2 regions of the Ruegeria sp. AB8 genome follow, and region 1 is predicted to be linked to the other one. Evidence: riboswitches for the same ligand, from Rfam matches in the RefSeq annotation. Region 1 holds a riboswitch; the other holds the start of a gene.

Region 1 (11,284 bases):
ATAGGTCAGCGGTGAATGATCGTCGAAGCGAACGACCTTGCCCCCGGCGCCGGCCAGAACCGCGTGTCCGGCGGCGGTGTCCCACTCCATCGTGCGGCCAACCCGTGGATAGATGTCGGCCTCGCCAGTGGCCACAAGGCAGAACTTGAGCGACGAGCCGGCGCTTTTGCTGTCCTTCACCTGATATTTGTTGATGTAATCCTCGGTCGCCTGGTCCCGATGCGATTTCGAGGCCACGACCAAAAGAGCGGAATTGTCCGGTTCAGACACTGAAATTGGCGTAACGTCCCCGATAATGTCCATCTCAAGCGCACCTGTTTCTTCGACCGACCGGCCATCGGCCTGCGTGTAGAACATGCGGCCCCGGGCAGGTGCATAAACAACGCCGCGCGTGGGAACGCCGTTTTCGACCAGCGCGATATTGACGGTGAAATCACCTCGCCGGTTGATGAATTCCTTGGTGCCGTCCAGCGGGTCGACGATCAGGAACGTGTCGCCCTTCTGCGTGTGCGAGGCCGCCTGTTCCTCGGTCACCAGCAGGACGTCGGGAAAGGCTTCGCGCAGACCGGCCGAGATCAGGGCATCTGCCGCCTCGTCCGCTTCGGTCACGGGGCTGCTATCGGATTTGACCTTCACGTCGAAATCATCCGCCTCATATATCTGCATGATCTTGTCCCCTGCTTGCAGGGCAAGGCGTCTGATGACGGGAATTAACGCGTCGTAGGTCACAAAAATGCTCCGTTCCTGGGATTTGTTGATCCAATGTCCTGTTGGACTTATGATGTGACGGTTACGGAACGGCAAGAATTTCGTGCCAGTTTTTGGGCAAAGAAGCAGGAAAGACGCGTCGGGTGTTTTATTACAAGCGCAACCAAACGCTTTTGGGCGGTGCCTTCACCACGGCGGAACTGGTGTTTCACGCCGTCGTGCGGCAGATACGCTCGCAACATTCGAATGCTGTTATCGCGATTTTCATCAACATCATGCAGATCGTCATTCTGGCCACGGTCTTCTACCTGATCCTGTCATTCATGGGGGGACGGATTGCCAAAATCCGCGGCAACTTCGTGCTTTACATGCTGTCGGGCGTTTTCATGTTCATCATGCATGTAAAGTCGGTATCCGCGATTGCCGGTATTGCGCCGGGGAACAATCCGATGATGCTGCATTCGCCGATGAATCCGATGATCATGCTTTTGGCGGCGGCCTTCGGCGCGCTTTACACGCAGCTCGTTTCAATACTGGTGATCCTGTTCGTGTATCATGTCGCGGTTGAACCTTTGGATATTCTGGACCCAGGCGGCGCCTTCGGAATGCTGATCCTGTCTTGGTTTGTGGGATGCACGGTGGGATTGAACCTGATGGCCCTGAAGCCGTGGTTTCCAAGGACGGCGGAGATGTTGAAAAACATCTATCGGCGTCTGAACATGGTGTTCTCGGGCAAGATGTTCGTCGCCAATGCGCTGGGCGGCTATATCCTGATGATGTTCGCCTGGAACCCGCTGTTTCACATCATCGACCAGGCCCGGGGCTTCATTTTCCGCAACTATTTTCCACGGAACACAAACTGGGAATATGCCTTGTGGGTCGGCATAGCGCTGCTGATGATCGGGCTGTTGGGTGAGTTCTTTACACGCAAACACGTGTCTCAAAGCTGGGACGCACGCCGCTAACGGGCCACCCGCAGAGTCAGGTTGATCCGCCCGCCTTTTGGCAAGAGTTTGGAAGATCCGAAGCGGATGCGATCGATCCCGTGATAAGTCAGCCGTGCTGGCCCGCCCATGATGACAACGTCGCCCGAATTCAGCCAGATCGACTCGGTCTTGCCGCCTCGGGTGGTGTTGCCGATCCGAAAAAGCGCATCATCCCCCAGCGAAACCGAAAGAACCGGCCAGGAAAAATCGGCCTCGTCCTTGTCCTGATGCAGACCCATTCGGGCGCCTTCCCCGTAATAATTGATCAGACAGCAATCGGGGTCGCGTTCACTGCTGGCAAGGTCGTGCCACAGGTTCAGGATCGGTTCGGGAATGTCGGGCCAGGCCTTCCCTTGCGGGTGCTGTGTTTGATACCGGTAGCCATCCCGGTCCGTGACCCAGCCAACGGCCCCGGCCGAGGTCATGCGCACCGACATAGCCTTGCCTTGCGGCGTCACCGGCCGCACCAGTGGCGCCGCTTTCAGAATCGGGCGCAGCGTTTCGATCAGTTGCGTCTGGGCCGATGCATCCAGCCAGCCCTTTCTGATGTCGAATCCGCGCAAAATCAGCCGGGCCATCCCAGAATCCTCAATCCTTGCCAAAACCTTGCCGAAAAAGGCCACAAAATCCCGAAAACCTGCGTTTTACACCGCTTGCAGGCCTTTCGTCGCGCCCTTATATACGCCGGGACGCGCAATGGTGTAGGGCCATTACGCAATGCAGATCGGGGCAGGGATGCCATAACGGGTCCCGGCCTCGGGACATCGCCTTGAAGAGAAAGGGATTGAAAATATGGGTAAAGTAATCGGGATTGACCTTGGTACCACAAACTCGTGCGTGGCCATCATGGACGGCTCGCAGCCGAAAGTCATCGAAAACGCCGAAGGGGCGCGGACCACGCCCTCGATCGTCGCCTTCACCGAAGATGAGCGACTGGTCGGTCAGCCTGCAAAACGTCAGGCGGTCACCAACCCCGACAACACGATCTTTGGCGTCAAGCGTCTGATCGGTCGTCGTGTGGATGATGCCGAAGTCGAAAAAGACAAGAAAATGGTGCCGTACGCCATCGTTGATGGCGGCAATGGCGATGCGTGGGTCCAAGCCCGCGGTGAAAAGTACTCCCCAAGCCAGATCTCGGCCTTCACTTTGGGCAAGATGAAGGAAACCGCCGAGAGCTATCTGGGTGAGGAAGTCACGCAGGCCGTCATCACCGTTCCGGCATACTTCAACGACGCGCAGCGTCAGGCCACCAAGGACGCGGGCAAGATCGCCGGCCTGGAAGTGCTTCGGATCATCAACGAACCCACAGCTGCCGCGCTGGCCTATGGTCTGGACAAGAAAGACACTCAAACCATCGCGGTCTATGACCTTGGTGGCGGTACTTTCGACGTGACCATCCTGGAAATCGACGACGGCCTGTTCGAGGTCAAGTCGACAAACGGTGACACCTTCCTGGGTGGTGAAGACTTTGACATGCGCATCGTCAACTACCTGGCGGACGAGTTCAAAAAGGAACACGGTGTCGACCTGTCTGCCGACAAGATGGCGCTGCAGCGTCTGAAAGAAGCTGCTGAAAAAGCCAAGATCGAGCTGTCCTCGACCTCGCAGACCGAGATCAACCAGCCGTTCATCTCGATGGGTTCGAACGGCCAGCCGCTGCACATGGTCATGAAACTGACCCGCGCCAAGCTGGAATCGCTGGTTGGCGATCTGATCAAGAAGTCGATGAAGCCCTGCGCCGCCGCTCTGAAAGACGCCGGTCTGTCGGCTGCTGACGTGGACGAGGTTGTTCTGGTCGGTGGTATGACCCGGATGCCGAAAGTGATCGAAGAGGTCACCAAATTCTTCGGCAAAGAGCCGCACAAGGGTGTGAACCCGGACGAAGTTGTTGCCATGGGCGCCGCCATTCAGGCCGGTGTTCTGCAGGGCGACGTCAAAGACGTGGTTCTGCTTGACGTGACCCCGCTGTCGCTGGGCATCGAAACGCTGGGTGGCGTGTTCACCCGCCTGATCGACCGCAACACCACGATCCCGACCAAGAAGTCTCAGGTCTTCTCGACGGCCGAGGACAACCAGAACGCCGTAACCATCCGCGTGTTCCAGGGTGAGCGTGAGATGGCTTCGGACAACAAGATCCTGGGTCAGTTCAACCTCGAAGACATCCCGCCAGCACCGCGCGGCATGCCTCAGATCGAGGTGACCTTCGACATCGACGCCAACGGCATTGTCTCGGTTTCGGCCAAGGACAAAGGCACCGGCAAGGAACAGAAGATCACCATCCAGGCCTCGGGCGGTCTGTCCGACGAGGACATCGAGAAGATGGTCAAGGACGCCGAAGAGAACGCGGAAGCCGACAAGGAACGCCGTGAACTGGTCGACGCCAAGAACCAGGCGGAAAGCCTCATCCACTCGACCGAGAAGTCGATGGAAGAGCACTCCGACAAGGTCGACCCGACCACCATCGAAGCTATCGAACTGGCGATTGCTGCGTTGAAGGACGAACTGGAAACCGAAAATGCCGACAAAATCAAGTCGGGTATCCAGAACGTCACCGAAGCGGCCATGAAACTGGGCGAGGCCATCTACAAGGCGCAGTCCGAAGAGGCCGAGGATGAACCGGCAGCCGCGGACGCCGCTCCGGGTGATGACGATATTGTCGACGCCGAGTTCGAAGATCTGGACGACGACAAGCGTAACTAACGGGTAACCGGGCCAATTCGGGCCGGTCCGGATACCGGGCCGGCCCGTTTACGTTGAGGCAGAAGGAAACACTGATGTCAAAACGCGACTATTACGATGTACTCGGCGTGTCCAAGGGTGCATCGGCGGACGAGATCAAGAAAGGTTTTCGCAGGAAAGCCAAAGAGTTGCATCCCGACCGCAACAAGGACAACCCGGAAGCCGAGGCGCAGTTCAAGGAAGCGAACGAAGCCTATGACGTTCTGAAAGATTCAGAACGCAAGGCCGCCTATGACCGCTTTGGCCATGCCGCGTTTGAAAACGGCATGGGTGGCGGCGGACGACCCGGCGGCGGCTTTGGTCAGGGCGACTTCTCCAGCGCGTTTTCGGACGTGTTCGACGACCTGTTCGGCGATTTCATGGGTGGCCAGCGCGGCGGCGGTGGCCGTCGTGCCGCACGCGGTTCTGACCTGCGTTACAACCTGCGCGTCTCGCTGGAAGAGGCGTTTGCGGGTCTGCAAAAGACTATCAACGTGCCCGCTGCCGTGGCCTGTTCGGCCTGTGATGGGTCGGGCGCTGAAAGCGGCGTAGAACCGACGACCTGCCCGACCTGTTCGGGTATGGGCAAGGTCCGCGCGCAACAGGGCTTTTTCACCGTTGAACGCACCTGTCCGACCTGTTCGGGATTGGGTCAGATCATCAAGAAACCCTGCAAATCCTGCGGCGGCGCGGGTCGCGTGGAAAAAGAACGGGCGCTGTCCGTCAACATTCCAGCCGGTGTCGAAACCGGAACTCGCATCCGTCTGGCGGGTGAGGGTGAGGCCGGAATGCGTGGTGGCCCCCCGGGCGATCTGTATATCTTTGTCGAAGTGTCCGATCACAAGCTGTTTGAGCGCGACAGCATAAACCTCTATTGTCGCGTGCCGGTCAGCATGGCCAAGGCCGCGCTGGGCGGTTCGATCGAAGTGCCCACCATCGACGGCGGTCGTGGCCGGGTGCAGATCCCGGCAGGCAGCCAGTCGGGCCGCCAGATGCGTTTGCGTGGCAAGGGAATGCCCGCCCTGCGTGGCGGTGGCGTGGGTGACATGTTCATCGAACTGGCTGTGGAAACACCGGTCAACCTGACCAGTCGCCAGAAAGAACTGCTGCGTGAGTTTGACGATCTGGGAGAGGACAACCACCCGGAATCAAAAAGCTTTTTCTCGTCGGTCAAGTCCTTCTGGGATGGCATGAAAAGCTAAGGGAACCGCTTTCCCGACCAAAGCCGCCCGGTTTCGGGCGGCTTTTTTGTTGCAGGGGGCGCTGCCCCCGCCGCCCTTTGGGCGCCTCCCCCGGGATATTTTTGGCCAGATGAAGGAAAGATCCCTTGTTCATCTGGCCCCAAATATCCCGGAGCGCGAGGCAGAGCCTCGCAAATACTTTTGGCCTTACCCAAGGTGTCAGGGTGGCCATAATACAGATCAAATTCAGTCTTGTGTTTTTCCGATGTGCCTGTGATTGTCCGGTCAACCGTTGGGGTGCCCTGATCGAAGGGCTGAGAGGCGTTAATGCGCTAACCCATCGAACCTGATCCGGGCAATACCGGCGTAGGGAACGGTCTCAGATTGTCAGACGTTTTCCATGCGCGCGTTGCCCAATTTTGATGGAGTAACGATATGACGCCTATTGCGCTGACAATTGCAGGCTCGGACAGTGGCGGTGGGGCCGGAATTCAGGCTGACATCAAGGCAATGTCTGCCTTGGGGGTTTATGGTGCCAGCGTGATCACCGCCGTGACCGCGCAAAACACACGGGCCGTTACCGCCGTTCACGGGATCCCGCTGAATACTGTCGCCGCACAGATCGATGCCGTTCTGTCTGATCTGAGCGTGGGCGCCGTCAAGATTGGCATGTTGGCGACGCCGGAGATCATCCGATGTGTTGCAGACAGCCTTGCAGGGTTCCGTGGTTCCATCGTTCTGGATCCTGTGATGATCGCCAAATCCGGCGATGCCTTGCTGACAGAAGACGCGGTTGCGACATTGCGGGCGGTGCTCGTGCCCATAGCCACGCTATTGACGCCGAACTTGCCCGAGGCCGGACGCCTTCTGGATTGCCCGGCTGCGGAGACGCCGGATCAGATGGTAAAACAGGGGCTTGCCTTGTGTAACATGGGCGCAGATTCCGTTCTGATGAAGGGCGGGCATGGATCCGGCGACATTTGCCGTGATCTCTTGATCGACGCTTCGGGCTTGGTGGCAGAGTTCACGGCACCGCGCCGGAAAACCAGAAATACGCATGGCACCGGTTGTACATTGTCCGCGTCAATTGCTGCCGGCCTGGCGCTGGGAAAAACGCTGATGACGGCCGTTGCAGATGCGCACAGCTATCTGCAAGGCGCGATAGCCCGGTCCGATGATCTGGACATTGGTCGCGGGCATGGGCCAGTTCATCATTTTCATCAGCTTTGGCCCGCATGACCGTCTGGTCGGTCATAGGTGCCGGAGTAGCCGGTCTGACTGTTGCAGCCGAGTTGGTATCGCGCGGCGCTGACGTGCAGATATTCGACCCGGCAGGTGCGCCGGGTCCACATGGCTGTTCCTGGTGGGCGGGTGGCATGCTTGCCCCCTGGTGTGAATACGAAAATGCCGAGGAGCCGGTTCTGCGGCTTGGACAAGCAGCGATTGACTGGTGGGCCGCCAGAACGCGGGTGCATCGTTGCGGAACGCTGGTTGTTGCGCATTCGCGCGACCTGCCGGATTTGCGCCGCTTTGCACGCCGAACGGATGGGTATTCAGAAGTCGGAAGTGCGAAAATCACTGATTTAGAGCCTGAAATAAGCAATTTCGGTAACGGTCTCTTCTTCCGGGCAGAGGCCCATCTTGATCCCCGGCAAGCGTTGCGGGACCTCTACAGCCACCTCAGGGACAGAGGTGTGCTCTTTCACCGTAAACTGGCCCCTTCCCGGTTGGAGAATGCGATCGATTGCCGGGGGTTGCACGCGCGCGAGATCTTGCATGATCTGCGTGGCGTCAAAGGCGAGATGCTGGTGATCCGCTGCCCGGATGTCACGCTCTCTCGCCCTGTGCGACTGCTGCACCCGCGCATGCCGCTTTATGTCGTCCCGCGGGGTGACGGGGTCTACATGCTGGGCGCAACGATGATCGAATCCGAGGACAGCGGCCGGATTACCGCCCGCTCGATGCTGGAGCTTCTCAGCGCGGCTTATGCGCTGAACCCGGCCTTTGGTGAGGCTGAGATCCTGGAAGTCGGTGTCGATCTTCGCCCCGCTTTTCCCGACAACCTGCCTCGCATCCGCCGGTTGGGTCGAACGATCTATGCCAATGGCCTGTATCGCCATGGCTACCTGCTTGCGCCCGCGTTGGCACAGGGTGTCGCCGATCTGGCGCTGGAAAACAAACATTCGGAGATGGTCGATGAAGATCGTGCTTAATGGCGAGGCGCGCGAAAGCCGCGCAGAAACCCTGTCAGATTTGCTGGCGGAATGTGGATTCTCGGGCTGCGTCGCCACTGCTGTGAATGAACAGTTCGTCCCTAAAAGCCTTCGACTGGCCCGAAAACTCGAAGATGGTGACCGGGTCGAAGTTGTCGCCCCGATGCAGGGGGGCTGACGATGAAGACCTTTTACGGCACAGAACTGCCTAACCCGCTGATGCTGGGCACGGCGCAGTATCCCAGTCCGGCCATTCTGGAACAAGCGTTTCGCCTCAGCGGGGCCGGTGTTGCCACGGTATCCCTGCGCCGTGAAGGCGCGGGTGGGGCCGGGCAGAGCTTTTGGCGGATGATCCGCGACCTGGGTGTCATTGTCCTGCCCAACACCGCCGGATGCCACACGGTGAAAGAGGCCGTGACAACCGCCCAGATGGCGCGCGAGGTTTTTCAGACCAATTGGATCAAGCTGGAACTGATCGGTCATACCGACAGCCTGCAACCTGATGTGTTCCAACTGGTCGAAGCCGCCCGCGTCCTGACGGAAGATGGATTTCAGGTCTTTCCCTACACAACGGACGATCTGATCGTCGGCGAACGCCTGTTGCAGGCGGGTTGCGAGGTTCTGATGCCGTGGGGCGCGCCCATCGGGTCCGGGCGCGGTCTGAGCAACGAATACGCGTTGCGGGCGCTGCGCGCTGCGTTTCCCGATGTACCGCTTGTCATTGATGCCGGTATCGGCCGTCCAAGCCACGCCGCGCATGCGATGGAGCTGGGCTATGATGCTGTTCTTCTGAACACGGCGGTGGCCCGTGCCGGTGATCCGGTGGGGATGGCGCGTGCAATGGCATTGGCGGTTCAGGCCGGCCAATTGGCCCATAAGGCCGACCCGATCGAGGCACGCGACATGGCTGAACCCTCAACCCCCGTGATCGGAAAGGCATTTCTGTCATGACTTTGGACCGGTTCTATCCGATCTTCGATCATTCCGACTGGCTGCAGAGGATGCTGCCTCTGGGCGTCAAACTGGTGCAGTTGCGGATCAAGGGCCAATCGGACGTTGCGGTGCGCGCCCAGATTATGATCTCGCTCGAACTGTGCCGCACCCATGGCGCTCAGTTGGTCGTGAACGACCATTGGCAGCAGGCAATAGAGGCGGACTGCGACTGGGTCCACCTGGGGCAGGAGGATCTGGATGATGCCGATCTGCATGCCATCCGTCGGGCAGGCCTGAAACTGGGCGTATCTACCCATGACGATGATGAGCTTGAGCGGGTTCTGTCGATGGACCCCGACTATGTGGCGCTCGGACCTGTCTATCCGACCATCCTGAAAAAGATGAAGTGGCGGCAGCAAGGTCTGCCCCGCGTGACCGAATGGAAGGCGCGGGTGGGGCGTATCCCATTGGTCGGCATTGGTGGAATGACCGTCGAGCGCGCGCCTGGCGTGTTCGAGGCCGGGGCCGATATTGTCGCGGCAGTGACCGACATCACGCTGAACCCTGACCCCGAAGTGCGGGTGCGCGAATGGATCGGCATCACGCGATGAACCGTTACGCTCGCCAGATGATCCTGCCCGAAGTGGGGCCCGAAGGGCAGGCGGGCCTGTCCGCTGCACGAGTACTTGTCGTCGGGGCCGGAGGGTTGGCCGCGCCGGTTCTGCCGCTGTTGGCCGGGGCAGGGGTGGGTCACATCATGGTTGTTGATGGCGATGTCGTTGATCTGTCGAACCTGCACCGGCAAACGCTTTTCACGGAACGGGATGTCGGCCTGCCAAAGGCTGAAGTTGCGGCGCGGCGCTGTCGCGACCTCAACTCCAAGCTTGAAGTCACCAGACAAAGTCAGGCCCTGACATGCGAAAACGCGGCAAATCTGGTGTCGCGGTCGGATGTGGTCCTGGATTGTGCGGATAGTTATGCGGCCAGTTATGTCCTGTCGGACAGCTGTCTGGCACAGGGAAAGCCGCTGATCAGTGCCTCGGTGCTCGGGTTGTCAGGTTATGTGGGCGGTTTTTGCGGCGGCGCGCCGTCCTTACGTGCGCTGTTTCCAGACGCGCCCGACAGTGGTGCCAGCTGCGCCTCAGCAGGTGTTTTGGGTCCGGTTGTCGGTGTGATCGGCGCGACGCAGGCGCAAATGGCGCTGAGCGTGATCCTGGGCCTGCAACCATCGCCGCTGGGCCAAATGGTGAACTTTGATGCCCGCACCCTGCGCAGCAACAGTTTCCGTTTCGATGATGCGCCAGAACCCGCAAGTTGTTTCCGCTTCCTGTCTGCCAGCCAACTCACGGCCGAAGACCGGATCATCGAGCTTCGCGGCACGGATGAAGCGCTGGTCCCGATACACCCCGGCGCAGAACGACTAACGCCAGTCGAATTGTCCGGATTAGAGCCTAAACAAGCAAAAAGATTGGCCCTTTGCTGCGCCACTGGTCTACGGGCGTGGCGCGCAGCCGAACGGATTCAATCGGATTGGCCGGGCGAGATTGTCCTCGTCGCGGCCTCAACCTCGTGAACAGGAAGGAAACGCGAGATATGAAGAAACTGATCACAGCCTTATCGCTGCTGGCCGCTGCACCGGCCTGGGCTGACGACAAGATGACCATTTTGCTGGACTGGTTCATCAACCCCGATCACGGCCCCATTATCGTGGCGCAGGAAAACGGCTATTTCGCCGAACAGGGGCTTGAAGTTGAAATCATCCCGCCTGCTGACCCGTCCGCACCGCCGCGTCTGGTTGCTGCGGGGCAGGCCGATCTGGCTGTGTCCTACCAGCCGCAACTGCATCTGCAGATCCACGAGGGTCTGCCCCTGAAACGCGTCGGCACACTTGTTGCGACCCCGCTCAACTGCCTTCTGGTGTTGGAAGATGGCCCGGTCAAAACCCCGGCGGACCTGAAGGGCAAGAAAATCGGCTTTTCTGTCGCTGGCGTGGAAGAGGCAGTTCTGGGCACCGTTCTGGGCAAATATGACGTCGCGCTGGCCGATGTCGAAATGATCAACGTCAACTTCTCGCTTTCACCGTCGCTGATGTCGGGGCAGGTAGATGCGGTGATCGGCGCCTACCGCAATTTCGAGCTGAACCAGATGGACATCGAAGACCATCCCGGCACCTGCTTCTATATCGAGGAAGAGGGCGTGCCGTCCTATGACGAACTGATCTATGTCGCGAACCCGGACACAATGGATACCGATAAGATCGCCCGTTTTCTGGCCGCGACGGAAAAGGCAACACAGTTCATCGTCAACAACCCCGAAAAAAGCTGGGAAATCTTCGCAGCAACCTCGCCCGAGCTGCAGGATGAGCTGAACGCCCGTGCCTGGGTCGACACGCTACCGCGTTTTGCCCTGCGCCCGGCCGGGTTCGATGCCGGGCGGTACACCCGGTTCGAGGCTTTTCTGAAAGACAGCGGCATGATCGACAGCATCAACCCGGTCAGCGCCATCGCCATCGACGTGACTGCGCAATGAATGAATATGGCAAGGC
Region 2 (11,284 bases), on a different contig from region 1:
GTTGAACACACGGACGCGGCGTGCGACACTGCAATTGTCAGTGCAACAAGGGCCGCGCGCTGTCGTGCAGTCGACGTTCAGTGACAGACACCGGATGACAGAAGCATGCGCTGGATGGGTGTGCACTGTCTTCGGGAGGCAGGGGTCGGAGGTTCGAATCCTCTCACTCCGACCAATAAAACCCTTAGCCCCTTTTGAATTTTTCTTCGATAGATCTGGTTAGGTCTTACTCAAGCCAGTAACGCCAGGTCATGGCCGGTGGTTTTTTTGCGCGTGGCCATGGACTTGGCGTCCTTGCCACCAATAGTCAGGGTGAGGTCTTTGAAAAACCCCTTACTGTCGAACCACCAGCGATGGGAATAGACTTTGGTTCGTTTTGGCTTCGGAACGTCTCGCTTGTATTGTTCATTGCAGTAGATATCCCAATGGCCTTTGGTGGTTAGCGTTGGCATCCCGACGTGGCCTGCGCGGTCGCGTCCGCCGTGGACCAACCCGCCGGCCAGCGCCAGCACCTTGTCCCGACCGCTATAGTAATTCGTGAAGCGTTTACTGCGATTGCCAAGCACCAGCCCCCCCCACGCGCCTTTCTCGAGCCAGGCGGAATCCACATCGGCCGATGCAAACATGACCTGATCGACGCCCCAGTTGCCGCTTCCAGAACCCGCTGAGTCACCAAAATCGGAGAAGGCGCGCAAAACAACAAATGCCCCCATGGAATGCGCGATAAGATGAACCTTTGGGCGCGGCGACATGGCCAGCAACGGCAATATTCCGTCGCCCACAAGATGAGGGGCCACTGCCTTGGCGTCGGAACGATCCTTGTCATAGCTGAGAACAGAACCGTCGCTTGGCCAGTCGAACGCAACGACCGCGCCCTTATATCCTTTTGATCTCACACCCTTTTCGATCTTGGCCAGCCGGTCCAGCATTTCCTTCTGCGACGTGTTGAAACCGTGAACGTAAATCAGGACGTCTTTGTCACCTCCTGCCTTCTGCACCATCTCAAGCCACTTCTTTTGCTTGATGATGCCTCCTTTCCGGATACGCCCGTCGGAACTTGTATGTGAGATCGAGACGTACCGGGTTTTCGCGGCAGGTTTTATCGTGAACTTCTTTTTTGAAGCGTTATAAGTGCGCCGGGAGAAAAACAAAGCCATCCTGTGAACTCCTTTTAACCAATTCATAAAATCTGCCACAGAAAAGCGTTTCTGGCAAAATATTGGAGAACTTCTGATACTATGTAACCGTGCAACTGACCCGAAGCCTGCGAATTTCGGACAGCTGGCCGCAGAGTTGACACCAGGACCCGACTGCCCGGGAATAAGAGTATTCGAGAGGGATCTGTTCCAAAGAAATTTCTATCTAAATACCTTGGAGGGAATAATGACCGCGCGAGATATTTCATTTGCCAGTTTCAATTTGTTGAACCTTCACCTGCCTGGTCAGGCCATCTATGGCGACTCAGATGGATGGGATCAGGCCACCTATGAAAAGAAGATAGCGTTCACCGCGAAGGCGCTGAGCAGAATTGATGCGGACGTGGTCGGCGTGCAGGAGCTTTGGGCCGAGGACGCGCTGCAAGCGGCGCTGGACAACTCGTCCTTGACGGGAACCCATACACTGTTGGTACCCGAGGATCACAATGACAAGAAGATCGTATGCGCCGCCGCTGTGCGTTCGGACATTCTGGTGGATCAACCAGAATGGATCGAAGATTTTCCCGAGGAATGCGTTTTGCAGTCGACAGGAGATGATCCGCAGCAACCTGATATTTCCGTGGCGCTGGATGGCTTTTCCCGCCCTGTCATGCATTTTCAGGTCCGCCCCGATCCTCGGACACCGGTTATTCATGTGTTCGTCTGCCATTTCAAATCCCGCCGCCCGGCCCAGATCTGGCGCGAGCGGGGTTGGTACGACCGGGAGGTTCACGGCCCGCATATCACGTCACTGGGCTATGCTATCTCGACCGTGCGCAGGACCGCCGAAGCGGCCGCTTTGCGCGTGATCATAACCAACCTGACAAAGAAAACGGATACCCCTGTGGTTCTGATCGGCGACATGAATGACGGCAAGGAAAGCAACACGCTCAATATTCTGTCAGAACAGCCAACCTACCTGTCGCCTCTGTCTTCGGGAGGAGCCGACAACGCGCTTTATACCGCGCAAACCATGCAGGAATACCGTTCGACGCGCGACGTATATTACACGCATGTGTTCAAAGGACAGCGCGAAAGCTTGGACCACATCATGTTCAGTCAGGAATTCTACGACAATTCGAAGAAGCGCCTTTGGGCCTTTGACGAGATGCTGGTGCAGAATGATCACCTGAACCATGACGATCATAAAGAAAGCGGAACCACGGATCATGGGATTATTCGCGTGGGTTTTCAGTGGAAGCCTGCGCCCGGCCAAGGCAGTTGATATTGTTTGGTTTCCGGGTACTTCCTGACCATTTTTATGGCCATATGGGATCACGCCGGATTCGCCACCCGGCTACCTGGATAGCTTTTTTGGCACTTCCACAACCTGTGCCATTGAACGCGGACAACCATAGCGGCTTGAGACGGCATCGGTGTAATCAGGCGGAACGCTCCCCCTCAGGTTGCGTAATTGCAAGTTTTATGTTATGTTTTTAGATATTTAGTATGAACATTTGATCGGCGCAGCCGTTTTTTAGTTTTTTTATGGAGTGACTGATGCGGTATCTTGTTGTTATCATTTTGATATTGGTTGCCGCGAACGCGGTGATCAAAGAGTCTGCGGCCTACGCCAATACTTCCTGCAATCCCAAATATGAAAAATGCGGCTGGTAGTGCGGTTACGCGAAACTCTTTGATTGACGCAACAGAGTCGGGGAACCGAAAACATGGGCAACTATGCTGTTTGGGCCATCGGTCTGGGTGGGCTGATACTGCTGTTCGAGGCGTACAAGGAATACACAACCTCTGACGCCGTGGACAATCTGAAATCCAACAACCAGGCATCTCGTAAAGAGCTTGAAAACGTCCGAATGTCGGCACTGACCACCAAGGCCGAAAACCGGCGTGGTCTGGCGATATATATGGTGTTTTTTGTCGGCATCTACTTCGTGATGCTGATGTCGCCGGAACTGATCGCGACCTTTGTGATGGGCAGCAAGGAAGCGACGGCTGCGACAGGCGGGTCCAACGTTGTGGCCCGATCCATCGTTAACCCCGAGGCTGGTACGGGGCCTGCCGTTGATCCGCGTACTCTGCCGTTCTGGCTGGCCATCGCCATCACCTTTGGGGCCGCTTCGCCCACCTTTCAGGTCATCGAGCGCAAAATCCGCGCCATCGCCTATTTCTTTGCCGGTGTGCCCAGAAACATTTTTCGGGTGCTGCAATCTCTCGAAGATCTGAATTACGGCAGCTATGGGGATGGCGAGACCCTGCCGCTGTGGAAAGCTTTTCGCGAGAAGATCGCGGCAAGCAAGGTTGACCCGATCATGGATGGAATGGTGCAAAGCATCGAAAGCTCGTTGCGCTGTATCGATTTGCTGCAACCGCCAATCATCGGGCCGCAAAGCTCGGCCTTCCGGCAATTGTTCAACGAAGAAACCCCTCTGGCGCGGATCGACGACCTGCGATCACGGTACGCCAGCATTCTTGGCCGCATTGCCAACTTCAAGCTGGAAAAAGACACCTTGCAGAGCCTGCAGGATGAAACCGCAAAGCTGGCGGACTCGATGCAGTGTCTGTTTGCGCTTTATTCGATCAGGTCGCGCAAAGTGCCCGAAGCGCTGATGAACACGCCAACGGCACAGATCATCGAAAAAGTGACTGGTGAAGACACCGCGCAATCCCTGCACGACATCACGCTTGCAAGTATTTTCGGGGCGGTTTTCAGCTATGTCCTGGTTGAACAGGTGGCCATGTTCAGCAGCAACGTAAGCGATGCGACCGAATTGCGCGAAATCTGCGCCGCCATGCTGATCCCCCTGATCCCGTCACTTATCCTGCTGGCGTTTCTTACCATACTGCTGCGGCATCTCAGGATGGATCAGGGCAGCTGGCCCCGCAGTGACGATATACAGATTCCGTTCTGGGACTATGCCAAGCTTGCTTTCTGGCCCGCCTTCCTGGCCACGGTTCTCTATGGTGCGATAACCTGCATCGGCGCGGATGGTGTCGTTCGACACGCGCTGGACGGTGACGGCAGCGCTATGATCACAACAGGCCTGAATTTCCTGAAGGATGAAATCGAACAGTTGCCGCGTATCTTTTTGCTGTCTTACGTGACGGCCTGCGCCCTGTTGTTCCTTGCGGATCAGCATGACCGGATGCGCTGGTTCGTGACGGTCGGTATCGCCCTGGTGGTATCGGCATTCCTTCTGATGGTGGCAAATCTGGCCGCAAGCCTGTTCAATATAGTCCCCCCGGCGACGGGTCTTGGCCTGCTGGACATCGCAATCATGGTAACGCTTCCCTATTCCATTTTCCTGGTCTTTTACGCAATCGCCGCCGAACTGGCTGAAACCGGGTCGATGAAGAAAATCCTGTCAGTTGTCGGCACCCGCATCCGCGAGCCCCAGAGATCGGATGGTCGCTCATGACACGCCCTGCTGTTTTGGCGTTCGCCTTGGCGGCTTTGACCTGGCAAGGCACTGCCTCTTCTGTCACGGCCGAAGCGGATCTGATCGTTGGGGTGCGAACGGACGCCCCGCCTTTTTCGTATCTCGCGGTGCGTGATCGCGAAGGACGTTTGACCAGCGATACGCCGCCTCTTGCGTCGGGTGAGGTGTTCACTGGCTACATGGTCAATATCTGCGCCACGGTCCTTGAAGAACTGCAGAAGTCCCGCGATTTCACCGTCGAATGGAAGGCTATCGAGGCGCGGGACCGGTTCACCGACCTGCAAAGCGGCAAAATCAACATTCTCTGCGATCCGGCCACCATTACCCAAGAGCGTTTGTCCTATCCCGGCGTGCTTGTTTCCCCGCCGGTCTATCTGTCTGGTGTCGGAAGGGCGGAGACGACGCGTGACCAGTGGGCTGGTCACTGGCCCTGTATCGGCCCGGTCGCAGGGATCGTGGAAGGCACCACGGCACCGCGTTCTATTAGGCTGATTGCAGAAAAATACGGTTTCGGCGAGACATTCTCGGAAATCGTCAGAATGCATCCGGATGTAGACAAGGTTGTTCTCAGCGACGATGAGAAAAAACGCCTGACCGATTGCCCGGATGCCATGGCTGGGTTGACGTGGGATGTGGGTTCGCTTGCTAAATATGTCAGCGCCGATGCGGCCGATACAGATCCTGACGCTGCCTATGTTGTCCGCAGTTACCCAAACCATGAAAAACTGGCGCAAGCGCTGTGCGACGGGCAAATCTATTACTCGGTTGGCGATCTTGAGATCGTGACGCTGGCATTGAAGTCCTACATTGAAAGAAACCCGGACTGTCAGGCCCGCGCGGACGCTCAGGTCTATTCCGAAGAGCGCTATGGCATTTTCGTCCACTTGTCAGATCAGATGAACAGTTCGGACCAACTCGCCTTGGCGTTTCTGCAGCAGCTCACGATCGAGATCCACAAGGGTCACGATTCAATCCTTGTGCGAAGTTTTTCGGATAATTTTGACCGCAACAAGATTTCACGCTCCTTGGATCTGTTCCTGTGGAATCTGGTCGCCGGGGCCAACTGACGGCGGACGTGTCACCCAAGATAGTCTCGCAGCGCAGGCGGCGGGTTATCAAAAAGTGTGGATGTCTCGGTGACCGGGTGCGCCAGCCCATCCGCCACCAGAACCGAATGACTTGCGATCCGTCTTGCATCCTGTGGATCATGGCTGACCATCATCATTGTCGTTCCGGCCTCGGTCGTCAGGGCAGAGACAAGATCCAGCATTTCCGCCTTGAGCGCCGGTCCCAGAGCGGCAAACGGCTCGTCCAGCAACAGCAAAGGCCGCTGTTGTACCAGCACGCGGGCAAGGGCAACACGGCTTTGTTGACCGCCCGACAATTGTGCCGGTCGCCGGTCCGCCATATCGGGCAAACCAACACGATCCAGCGCGGAATGCACCTGTGCCCGCTCATCGGCTGACAACCGGCCGTTCGGATGCAAACCCAGGGCGATGTTCTGGCCAGCGGTCAGATGAGGAAACAGGTTCCCATCCTGAAACAGCATCGCCAGCGGGCGCTGCCTCGGCGGTAATCCGGTAATATCGCTGCCGCGCCAGTAAATTTGCCCCGCGGCCAGATCGCGAAACCCAGCAATCGCTTCTAAAAGGGTCGACTTTCCCGCACCGGAAGGACCAATGATCGCAACCCGTGATCCGGTTTCGATTTGCAGGTTCGCGCGTAATACGAAATCGCCATTTGAAATCGCACAGCCATCAAGCTTCAGCATGCCAGCGCCCTCCTCGATCCAAAAGCCAGAATGCCCCCATCGAAAACGCCAGCAGCAACAGGGCGCCACCGGCCGCTGCCTCCATCTGATAGGCACCCATCAGGCGGTAAATCTGAAGCGGAAGCGTGGCAATTTGTGCATCGGCAAATAGTGCGATGACCCCCAGATCCCCCATGGAGAGTGCCGCCGCCAGACCCGCGGCAAATCCGATTTGCGGTCGCAGGCGGGGCAGCAGAATGCGTGTCACAAAACTCCATCTGCTCATATTCAGTGACAGTGCCAGACGACCGTATTGCGCAATAATCTCGCGCGTCGATGGAACAAGTATCCTCAGGGCAAAGGGCAACGCCATGACGGCATTCACCAGAGCCGTTACAGGCAGGGCCAGAACAGTAGGGTTGGCAAGTGGGCGAATCAGGATGAACAGCCCGGTGCCGATGACCAGAGGTGACGCCGCCAATCCAAGAATACCGCAGAGTTCAACGATCCCGTATCGCCCGGTTGCAACCGTCATCGCCATCGGCAGGGCCAGAAGCAGCAGAACGACGGTGCTGGCTGCCGCGACCAAAACGGATATCAAGGCCGCCCGGTACACCAGCACCGGTATCTCGAACATTCCCGAAAGTCCGGAGATCACGACCGAGGTCAACGGCAGCAGGAGAAAGGCCGCCGCTGCGCTGATCCAGAAGGCATCAGACACCCGCGTCCCTTCATCCCAGCGTCGGATCGAACGATCCAGCCCGGCGCCAAACCCGTCACCCCTGGAAAACCTGAGCGCTGCCAGGGCCGCCACCGCGGTCAGAACCAGTTGCACCCCGGACAGAAGCGCGGCGCGACCCAAATTGAAATCATAGGTAAAGGCCTGGTAAATAGCGAGTTCTATCGTGGTCGCGCGTGGTCCACCACCCAAAGTCAGGGCAACGGCAAAACTGGTCAGGCAAATGGCAAAAACAACGGCCAGAACACCGGGCAGGATACGCGCCAGCATAGGCATTTCGATCAGCCGGAACATGGCCCATCCGTTGCAACCCAACTGGGCGGCCAATCGAAACCTTTCGGACGGGACCTCCTGCCACCCCTGCAAGATCAGGCGCGTGGCCAAGGGGAGATTGAAAAAGACATGCGCCAGAACCACGCCATGCAGCCCGTAGATGCGGATCGGCGGTAGCCCAAAAACCGCTAGAACGTCTGAAATCCAGCCCGCTCGGCCGAAAACCTGCAGCAAGCCGATGATGGCGACGATGACCGGCAGAATGAACGGCGCCCCCAGCAGCGCGATCAGAACCGCCCGCCCGCGAAAACGCCGCCGGGCCAGCGCGCGGGCGACAGGAACGGCAAGCCCTGCACTGAAAATGGCGGACAACACCGCCTGAACCAGCGTGAACCGAAGGGCTGACCAATCGGCCGGTCCGAACCCACTTGCGGAATCGGCGCGCAGGGCAACTGCGGCGAGCGTACCAAGAATAAGCACGGCAACCAGTGTCGCCGCGCCAATACCCGGCGTCGGATTTACTGGCTGAGCGCGCCCAGCCATTCCGCCAACGCCTCGTCCCGCACAGCTGCCGCCTGATCAGAATCCAGCAGCAAAGATTTTTCCGGTACGGTCAGTGTATCAAACCCTTCGGGCAGGCCCGCCGCAGGCGTTACCGCCGGATACATCCAGTTTGTTGTCGGGATGATCTGCTGGAAGGCATCCGAAACCATGAACTGCAAAAACTGGTCCGCCAGTTCAGGCTGATCGGTTCCGGCCAGTTTTCCGGCTACTTCGACCTGCATATAGTGACCTTCGTCAAATGCGGCCGCCGCCTTGCTTGCATCTTCTTCAGCGATCAGGTGATAGGCAGGTGATGTGGTGTAACTGAGAACCATGTCAGCCTCACCCTCAAGAAACAGTCCATACGCCTCGGACCAGCCCTTGGTGACGGTCACGATATTGTCGGCCAGTCCTGCCCAGATTTCGGGGGCTTCGTCGCCATAGGCGGCTTTGACCCACAGCAACAGGCCTAGCCCTGGCGTGGATGAACGCGGATCCTGAATGATGATTTTGGTATCACCGTCGGCCAGCTCACGGAAACTGGCCGGTGCTGGTGCGTCGGCATTATGGACAAACGCGAAATACCCCCAGTCGTAAGGCGCGAATACGTCATCGTTCCATTCTACGGGCAAAGTGTATTCGGCGCTGACCGAACTGGGCGCAAACAGGCCGGTTTCCTTTGCTGCCGCAATCAGGTTGGTGTCCAGACCCAAGACGACGTCTGCATCCGAGTTTTCACCTTCCAGACGGATGCGCGACAGCAGGGCGGCACCGTCTTCCACACCAACAAGGTTCAGTTCGCAGTCGCAGACCGCTTCGAATGCTTCCTTGACCTGTGGACCCGGACCCCAATCCGAGACGAAGCTGTCATAAGTATAAACGGTCAACTGAGGTTTGTCGGCGGCGATAGCCGAAGTCGCGCTCAGAATTCCCGCAGCAATCAGCAGATGTTTCATGTCATCCTCCATTGCGGCGAGAGGGCAAGGATGGATGAAACCGTCACCTTTCCCTCCGCCGGTTCTAGCCGGTTCAGGTTCAACGGGTTCGCTATGGGCGTCTCAGCGCGGCATTCCGCGCACCCCGAGGTGAGGCCGTGATTAGGGTGATGTCGAAACAATTTCAACCAAATTCGCCCTTCACGCTTCACTGGCATGAAGGATGCCTATCAACTGGCGGGATCAGGGCAGATCAGCCTGCGAGCCCAGGCTTTGAACCTGCAGCCATTCAATCGCGGCTCGCGGCTCGCGTCGCGATCGGCCAGGTCCCGTGCTCTCGACGAAGTAACCATGAGTGGGTGTGATGCTTTCATCAAACAGACGCACGACGCGACCTTCGGCCAGATCCTGATCGATCAAGGGCAGCCAGCCGACAATCGCGCCCTGCCCTTCTGCGGCACCCCGCAGCAGAACATTGGCATCTTCAAAGATCGGACCACGCAAAGGGCCATCGACCGTGACATTCATCGCCCGGAACCAATCGAGCCAACCCCAGTGGTTCCTTTGATGTAACAGGGGAAGCTGCAACAGGTCTTGGGGCTCATTCACCGGGCCGTGCTTCAGGACAAATGCCTCCGACGCTATGGCAACGGGGGCGAGCTCGATCAGCTTGATCGCGGTTTCGGGCATCTCGGCCATTCGTTCCCAGCGGATCACGATGTCGATGTTTGCCCGGTTCAGCGTGCCGGGTTGATAAGAAGGAACCACCTCCAGCTCGATCTCGGGGTGGTCGTCCCAAAAATCACCGATCCGGGGCATCAGCCAGCGGGCAGTGAAAATCGGCCCCGCAGCAAGTCGGACCACCTTGCGGGAGCCGCGGCGAACCGAACGCACCGCGTCATCCAGAATTTCAAATGCCTGAGCCGTTGCTGCCGCCAGACGCCTGCCATCTTCGGTCAACGCGACCTCGCGCCCGGCCCGTTCAAACAGCTTGACGCCCAGCTGCTCTTCCAGCCCTCGATTATGATGGCTGATCGCCGTGGGTGTGACTGACAGTTTCTCAGCCGCAATTCGAAAACTGCCCTGGCGGGCGGCTGCATCGAAGGCGCGAAGGGCGGGAAGAGAGGCGGTCACGAATTTCCCTAATGTAAGTTTTACTCATCAATTGCTGAGAAAATGGCTTTTGTAAACAAGCCCTATGGCTGTGTAGGCTGACTTTGAATGAAGCTGAGCTCATGATAATAGGCCCATGTCTACGCGCCGGCGCGGTCGCAAGGACCGTCTGACACAAGATAACAGCGACGAGGCCAGCCCTGCGGTATGGCCGGGTGTGGTTGGCGGGTGCCTGGAACCGCTGTCCCCGAATGAAGTCGCTCAGACCGAAGAAGCCGCATTACTGCTGCTTGAGACCCTCGGACTAAGTCAACCGACCCCATCCATGGTCGACAAGGTGACGGCAGCGGGCGGGACGCTGGGCGATGACGGACGATTGTTGTTCCCGCGCGCCCTTGTGCGCAAGTCGATCAAGCAGGCAAGGCGGAACTTTGTCCTTTGCGGGCAGGTTCCTGAAAACGATCTGCGGATAGAAGGCACGCGGGTCCATATGTCCACCGGCGGCGCCGCGCCGGGTGTCTTCGACATCGATACGGGCCACTACCGCCCTTCAACCCTGGCCGACCTGTATGATGCCGCCCGACTGGTCGACAGGATGGAGAACATCCATCACTTCAGCCGTCCGGTCGTTGCGCGTGACGTTGACCCTGCTGCGGCAATGGACCTCAACACTGCTTATGCCTGCCTGATGGGCACGTCCAAGCATGTTTCCGTCTCGATTACCGAACCCGAAAACGTCCCGGCCATTGCCCGCCTTTGTTACAGGATCGCAGGTAACGAGGCCGCCTTTCGCGCGCGACCGTTCCTGACTGTCATGGTCTGCCATGTTGTGCCACCCATGCGGTTCGCGGACGAGGCTTGTGAAGTGCTCGAGGCCGCTATTCTTGCGGGTTTTCCGGTGCAATTGATCAGCGCCGGACAGGCCGGGGCCACAAGCCCGGCCACATTGGCCGGGTCACTTGTACAGGCCGTAGCGGAAACGCTCGCCGGATTGGTTTTTGCCCGCCTGGTCGATCCGCAGGTTCGCGCGATTTTTGCACCCAAACCTTTGGTCGCCGACCTGCGCACCGGGTCGATGTCTGGTGGCGGAGGGGAACAGGCGATCCTGATGGCGGGTGCCGCGCAGATGGGGCGGCATTTCAACCTGCCCACTTCGTCCATAGCCGGGATTACCGACGCCAAGACACTGGATTCCCAATACGGGGCCGAGAAATGCCTGGCAGTCGCCATGGCGGCGCATGCGGGATCGAACATTGTCACGCAGGCCGCTGGCAGTCATGCCAGTCTTCTGGGCGTTTCATTGGAAGGCTATGTCAGCGACAACGACCTTTTGGGCA

Evidence for each region. A riboswitch is a leader RNA that binds a small molecule or an ion and turns the genes downstream of it on or off. The one in region 1 is predicted to bind thiamine pyrophosphate.
Region 2: another riboswitch for thiamine pyrophosphate. It lies ahead of thiB (thiamine ABC transporter substrate binding subunit); the one in region 1 lies ahead of thiD (bifunctional hydroxymethylpyrimidine kinase/phosphomethylpyrimidine kinase).

The regions. Positions count from the first base shown of each region.
Region 1 is NZ_JBQGAB010000003.1:238,822-250,105, forward strand. It holds gene cysQ (3'(2'),5'-bisphosphate nucleotidase CysQ) at 1-729, opposite strand, end outside; gene ACR0CG_RS05050 (ABC transporter permease) at 852-1,673, shown strand; gene ACR0CG_RS05055 (alpha-ketoglutarate-dependent dioxygenase AlkB family protein) at 1,670-2,272, opposite strand; gene dnaK (molecular chaperone DnaK) at 2,487-4,394, shown strand; gene dnaJ (molecular chaperone DnaJ) at 4,469-5,614, shown strand; TPP riboswitch at 5,877-5,983, shown strand; gene thiD (bifunctional hydroxymethylpyrimidine kinase/phosphomethylpyrimidine kinase) at 6,029-6,832, shown strand; gene ACR0CG_RS05075 (FAD-dependent oxidoreductase) at 6,829-7,806, shown strand; gene thiS (sulfur carrier protein ThiS) at 7,790-7,984, shown strand; gene ACR0CG_RS05085 (thiazole synthase) at 7,987-8,757, shown strand; gene ACR0CG_RS05090 (thiamine phosphate synthase) at 8,754-9,350, shown strand; gene ACR0CG_RS05095 (HesA/MoeB/ThiF family protein) at 9,347-10,312, shown strand; gene ACR0CG_RS05100 (ABC transporter substrate-binding protein) at 10,333-11,268, shown strand; gene tenA (thiaminase II) at 11,265-11,284, shown strand, end outside.
Region 2 is NZ_JBQGAB010000008.1:169,926-181,209, forward strand. It holds gene ACR0CG_RS10530 (alpha/beta hydrolase) at 231-1,157, opposite strand; gene ACR0CG_RS10535 (endonuclease/exonuclease/phosphatase family protein) at 1,384-2,421, shown strand; gene ACR0CG_RS10540 (hypothetical protein) at 2,867-4,573, shown strand; gene ACR0CG_RS10545 (transporter substrate-binding domain-containing protein) at 4,570-5,661, shown strand; gene ACR0CG_RS10550 (thiamine ABC transporter ATP-binding protein) at 5,673-6,365, opposite strand; gene ACR0CG_RS10555 (ABC transporter permease family protein) at 6,352-7,899, opposite strand; gene thiB (thiamine ABC transporter substrate binding subunit) at 7,875-8,855, opposite strand; TPP riboswitch at 8,888-8,992, opposite strand; gene ACR0CG_RS10565 (LysR substrate-binding domain-containing protein) at 9,078-9,968, opposite strand; gene ACR0CG_RS10570 (trimethylamine methyltransferase family protein) at 10,084-11,284, shown strand, end outside.